DNA from 2 places in the Cytobacillus sp. SAFR-174 genome. Region 1 is predicted to be linked to the other one. Evidence: riboswitches for the same ligand, from Rfam matches in the RefSeq annotation. Region 1 holds a riboswitch; the other holds the start of a gene.
The links. Region 1 has a riboswitch for ZMP and ZTP ahead of ACTHRG_RS22405 (bifunctional 5,10-methylenetetrahydrofolate dehydrogenase/5,10-methenyltetrahydrofolate cyclohydrolase). Riboswitches for the same ligand answer to the same signal wherever they lie in the genome.

Region 1 (3,154 bases):
TTGGGTGAAATGAAAAATACATATCCTAAAAGCAGGTGTTTCAGAAGATCTGTTTTGAGGAATGCTGAAGGCTACAAAGTGGATAAGCAAACATAAAAAGGTGATGCATGATTAGACATGCATCACCTCATTTAAGCAAAATTATGCTTTTGTTACGTTAGCAGCTTGAGGTCCACGGTTACCTTCAACGATTTCGAAATTAACGTCTTGACCTTCTTCTAAAGTTTTGAAACCTTCAGTTTGGATAGCGGAGAAGTGTACGAATACATCTTGACCTTCTGAAGATTCGATGAATCCGAAACCTTTTTCTGCATTAAACCATTTAACTTTACCTGTGTTCATTTGTGTTGCCTCCCAATAAGTTGTTTTTCACTATAATGTACCATATAAACTTAAACATAAAAAAGCCGCAGCTGCCAGAAATGAGGATGAAGGATCGCCTACATTTCTTTGCAGCTACGTCTACTTATCCAAAAAGTATATTACGAACTTTACAGCGTTAACTTAATAATAAACGACACCCATCTATAAGTCAATCCTTTTGGAGGTCAATTTTTAATTAGGGATAAATTGACTATTTATGATTTTCTTATTAGTTAGCGTCTTTTCCGTAGCCAGAACTGTATGTTTCAAAAGCATGGAAATCGTAACAGGTCCTACTCCACCAGGTACAGGTGTAATAGCAAACGCTTTTTCGAAACAGCTGCCATACTCTGCATCTCCAATATTTCCTTCATTATATCCGGCATCAAGAACAATAGCCCCTTCTTTAATCCATTCACCCTTAACAAAGTTAGGTTTTCCTACAGCTGCAACTACAATATCAGCCTGCTTTACAATTCGGGGCAGATCTTGGGTATATGAATGGCAGGTTGTGACCGTTGCATTTCGATTGAGTAAAAGGGCAGAAACCGGCTTGCCAAGGATTGGGCTTCTGCCGATGACAACAGCATGCATACCTTCAGCATTCAATTTATAAAAATCCATAATTTCCAAAATAGCTGCAGGTGTACAGGAAGGATATTCACCATAGCCGAAAGCAGTTTGACCATATCCGAGGCTTGTAACACCATCAACGTCTTTTTCAATTGCAATGGCTTCAAAAGCTTTGCGTTCATCTATATGTCCAGGTACGGGATGCTGAAGAAGGATTCCATGTACAGAAAGATCATCATTCAGTTCTGCAATTTTCTCCAGCAGTTCTACTGTTGTTGTATCCTTTGGCATATGGATACGTTTTGATAAGATCCCCAGTTTTTCACATGCATTTCCCTTCATTCTTACATACGTTTCAGACGAAGGATCATCTCCCACTAAAATAGTAGCTAAACAAGGCTCAACACCCTTTACCTTTAATTCTTCAATTCGATTCTTTAATTGGTCTTTCACATGTTTTGCCACAACAATTCCATCAAGAATAATCTTTTTTTCCGCCATGCATATTCCTCCTATAGGAAAAGCACCTATTCGGCTTGCGGGCTTTTCCATTTTGTTATGAAAAAAAGAGACAAGGGTATCCCTTATCTCTGCCCAGACGACCGGCTATACATAGACGCAGCTCCCCAGCGGTTGATTCCGCATTGTCGTCAGTCACTGCGATTTTGAAAAGCTATTCTAATGAGTAGATAATAGCACAAAAACACAAATAATTAAACTGAAATTTATTAAAATGTTCGTGTTTTTTTAAAGTAAATAAAAAAGGACAGCATATACTGTCCTTATAAGTGATATATTTGAGTTAATTAATTATTACCTAAAACAATGAAAGCCCTTCCTCTCTTCCATCCTTACGGCTCCTAGACCGCGCCAGTGGGAATCAGGTTGGTCGGAATCCTTTCCGACTTAGATGCTCTCTGAGATTTTAATATTAAATGGTAAGAAACTTACTGAAGTAAAAATACGGAGAAGTGTCTGGTTTACAGAAGATGATTAAGAAGAACATTCAGCGTTAAGCTGTCCACACAAATTATTCTTAATTACAAACACATACTTACTCTTTCAAAATCCTAAAGAGCATAAAACATAATAAAAAGCCGCAGTTCCACTAAAAAGAAGGTTCGGATGCCGAACATTCCAAGTGAATTAACGACTTCAAAATATACCTCAAATACTTCAATCACTATAATATCTTATATGCTGTTATCTGTCAAGAAAAAATCTTGTCACCCTTAGGTTAGCTTTCTCCCTTGTACTCGGTTACATCAAAATAATCGGTTGTATCTTTATAGTCATTAAAGCCTATATCCAGATCATGAAAATACCGGTGCAGTTTGATTAATACGTCTTTTTCTTTGGTGCCTGACTGCACAGTTTCTGCCAGACTTCTTATTGTGCCAAGGTCTGTCTGAAGATTTTTATTCTCCGCTGATATTTTTTTAAGCGAGTTGACGATTAAATCAGCCTGCTCTCTTTGCTTAGACCAGTTGACTTTACGGTCTCTGCCCCAGCCAAGTGTTTCATTATAAAAAGTATGATTGGAAGCAATAAAGTCTCCTAAATTATCGTACATTAATCCCTGTGCGGTTACCTCCGTATTTGCCGAGGTCTTTTGCATCTTAGAATCATCCTTATTTAAAAAGACAAGCACACTGTATGCCAGGGCAATGGCTATGACCATTCCGAGAATTGAAAGAGTCATGTTTAACTTTTTATTTTTCAGCAATTCGAAAGCCTCCATTTGATTTTGATTAATGAGACGCAAGTTTGCCATTTTAATTATTTCGAAAGAATCTTCCACTCACCGCAAAGGTCTTCCATGTTAATACATTCTATGTGAACTTCCCATTCCCCTTCAACCCAAATAAAAAAGCTTTTAACACAATGTGTCAAAAGCTATTTCTGATTTTTCTGAGATAGGAAAACCTCCATAAAATCAATGACAAACCGTTCCATATCAAGTTCCATCGCAATATTGTCAAGTGTCTCCTGCGGTTCCTCTTCCGGCTTAGGCCTAAAATCTGCTATGCTTTTTCCTTTGGCCTTTCCAAACTGTTCAATTCTCACTCTTCGTTTAACATATTTGACGAGATCTGGATTTGTAAGAACACTTAAAACAAGAACATCATGGAGAGGTGCACCCTGAATTCCCGGAACAAGCTTTTGGTAAGCTTCGTAATAATAATCATAAGCAGGTTTGATTAAATCTTTAAAAGGT
Region 2 (3,154 bases), on a different contig from region 1:
AGGCAAATAGTTTTTATAAGCGCGGACGATTGCTTCATGAGATAGATCGTCCCCATCCCAGCGGTTCTGTGCAAGAAACCGGCTATATCTCTGCAGTGAAGGATAGATATCTGCAATACAGCTTTCCTTCTGTTTTAAGGAACTCCTTGATTCAGCCTGAACTTTCCCATGCTTCATAAACCTGTTCACTCCTTTAATACATCTCTGCTTCTATAACGCAATAAGAGAACAAAAAGATACGGGGTATTAAAATTTTTATCAGTTTATTCTAAGGATAGCTGATTTTATACTGCACCTATACTATTTTTAAGATTAGTTCTGTGTGCTTTCAAAAAAAGCCCCAATCCCATCGGAATTGAGGCTGCATTTTTATATAATCCGTGACGTAACAATGCCTTCTATTTGATTAATCTGTTCAAGCAGTCCAGGGATCACATCGCCATTCACCTTATTATCAATGTCGATCATGGTGTACGCATATTCACCGCGGCTGCGGTTCACCATGTCTGCGATATTCAGCTGGTAGCTTGAAATGGCAAGTGTGATTTGGCCGACCATATTGGGAATGTTTTTATGAAAAGCAGTGACACGCCGCTTGCCAGTGTAAGGAAGAGCAGCATTTGGGAAGTTCACTGAGTTTTTGACATTGCCTGTTTCAAGGAAGTGCTTCACTTGTCTTGCTGCCATGACAGCACAGTTTTCCTCAGATTCCTTCGTTGACGCGCCAAGGTGCGGAATGGCCACTGCGTTTTTCATTTTCAGGATATTTTCATTTGGGAAGTCTGTAATATACTTACCCACTTTTCCGTTTTCAAGGGCAGCTGCCATATCTGCTTCATTCACAAGCTCCCCGCGTGAGAAATTCAGGATGTGAATACCCTTTTTCATCATGCCAAACGCATCTTCATTGAACATTTCCCTTGTATCATCGGTTAATGGAACATGTACAGTAATATAGTCAGATTCTGCAAACACCTGCTCGATGCTCATAGCACGCTGTACATTGCGGGACAGGTTCCAGGCCGTGTCAACAGAAATAAATGGATCAAAGCCAACAACATCCATATCAAGTTCAAGTGCATCATTGGCCACAAGTGCTCCAATTGCCCCCAATCCGATGACACCCAGCGTTTTCCCCTTTATTTCTTTTCCGACAAATTGCTTTTTCCCTGCTTCCACAAGCTTTGGAATCTGGTCTCCTTCATCTTTCAGCGTTTTGGTCCAGGCGATGCCTGCAAAAAGATTGCGGGATGAAGCCATCAATGAAGTAAGCACCATTTCTTTTACTGCATTTGCATTGGCACCAGGTGTATTAAAAACGACAATTCCCTGCTCAGTGCATTTATCCACCGGGATATTATTCACGCCTGCACCTGCACGTGCGATTGCTTTTAAACGATCGCCCAATTCCATAGAATGCATATTAAAGCTGCGAAGAACAATCGCATCCGGATTGCCGCTTTCATTATCGATTGTAAAATGATCCTTGTTAAACACTTCAAGACCGCTTGGCGCAATGGCATTCAGTGTTTTAATCGTCTTCACTTTGTCTAAAGTCATGGTACTCACTGGATTCTCCCCTTTTCAACTAACTTTGTCAGATTTTAAAACAGAAAGAGGCAAGGGTAGAATCCCTTACCTCTGCCCAGGCGAACGGCTTCGACACTATGTGCTCCCCCGCGGTGATCCGCGTCTCGCCAGTTACACACAGCCTTTTCGGTTTTTTAAATCTTATCAAAGTCTTCTGAAAACTTCAACCCTTTAAAGCGCTTACAAAAATAAAAATTTATTTATTTTCTGATGAATAGTAAAGTATATTTTTCTAAATTTGTACATTATGCTGCAGAACAGGTTTTTATCCCATATTCATTTCTTGATTTCCTGCCACACTTGGTTCCTTAAAAGTTTATAAAAGAAAAAACATGTTAAACCTAATACATATCCTAATACCTGTGGGTGAATCATTTGCGTGTTTTATTCATTCTCTTATCACTCTTAGCCGGTACAATCGGCCTCATTGTTTCTCTTGATTATATCCAGGGTCATTCATTATTTGAATCCTGGCAAAGCATAAAAAGTGTTCTGTCTTCCGCACAGGGAGAAGATTATTTTCTTATGGTAATTTTTATCCTTGGTTTATTCGTTATGTACTTGTTACAGGAAAAGAAGAAAAAATAACCGCTATTTTACACTTTTCCCAGTTTCCATTTACGCTGCATTGACGCCAATACTAGCAATACAGCAGGAATGGCGAATTGGAAAGCAATATGCAGGAAATAAGGCACTACTTTTAATCCTTCATCCAGATGGCTTTGATAGCTTGGTGCAATCATAATGGAAGAAAGACAAATAATCCCGCCCATAAAATAGGAGGTAAAAACATTTGGCTTCATTTTGAAAAGGTTATTCATTCCGATTACTGCACAATAGAAGAACATGCCCACTTTAATAAACCCCAGAAATACAATCAATAGGATGATAAAAGGATCCAGACGCTGAATAAATCCCCCAATTTCAATATAGCCAACAGCAGCCAATGCCGGGAAGGCCGAACGCTCAAGGAGGTCTGCACCAAGAATACAAATTAAGATTATAGTATTAATAGTTAAATAAATGCCTACATAAGCAATTGCCATACTTCCTGTTTTCAAAATCTTTGTCTTCCGGTTCATTAAAGGAAGGATCATCGTAAATAAAACCAATTCTCCATAGGGGACCGTCATATTAACCGGAAAAATCTCCCCGATGACCGGCTTCCATCCATTAGCCAAAACAGGCCGTAAATTTTCGAGGTGAATCAAGTCACTGATCACATAGAATATCAGGATTAGCAATAAAGTGACTGTCATGACGGCGAAACAGATAATCCCTGCTCTTGCAAATACCTCAAAACCTAAATGAACTGCGTATATCAATGCAAACACCATACAGATACCCAGCGTAATAATGGAGGTTTTGGCATAAGGAGAACTGATCAGCAATTCCTCAACATCACGTAAAACCCTGGACGCGATATAAATGAAATAAATAATGTACATATAGCTTATAAGGCTTCCAAGGTATTTTCCAAGTATTTTTCTCACATATTCTGTCAGCGGCAAATCCGGATGCTGTCTGTAAAGACGATAGTAAACAGCGAAGATTGCCAGCCCGG

Region 2: another riboswitch for ZMP and ZTP. It lies ahead of ACTHRG_RS14525 (phosphoglycerate dehydrogenase); the one in region 1 lies ahead of ACTHRG_RS22405 (bifunctional 5,10-methylenetetrahydrofolate dehydrogenase/5,10-methenyltetrahydrofolate cyclohydrolase).

Annotation. Positions count from the first base shown of each region.
Region 1 is NZ_JBQCMZ010000033.1:32,763-35,916, reverse strand. It holds gene ACTHRG_RS22410 (cold-shock protein) at 142-342, opposite strand; gene ACTHRG_RS22405 (bifunctional 5,10-methylenetetrahydrofolate dehydrogenase/5,10-methenyltetrahydrofolate cyclohydrolase) at 556-1,437, opposite strand; ZMP/ZTP riboswitch at 1,522-1,604, opposite strand; gene ACTHRG_RS22400 (hypothetical protein) at 2,174-2,662, opposite strand; gene ACTHRG_RS22395 (nucleoside hydrolase) at 2,833-3,154, opposite strand, start outside.
Region 2 is NZ_JBQCMZ010000013.1:80,319-83,472, forward strand. It holds gene ACTHRG_RS14520 (sigma factor-like helix-turn-helix DNA-binding protein) at 1-177, opposite strand, end outside; gene ACTHRG_RS14525 (phosphoglycerate dehydrogenase) at 370-1,569, opposite strand; ZMP/ZTP riboswitch at 1,637-1,715, opposite strand; gene ACTHRG_RS14530 (hypothetical protein) at 1,966-2,178, shown strand; gene ACTHRG_RS14535 (GerAB/ArcD/ProY family transporter) at 2,187-3,154, opposite strand, start outside.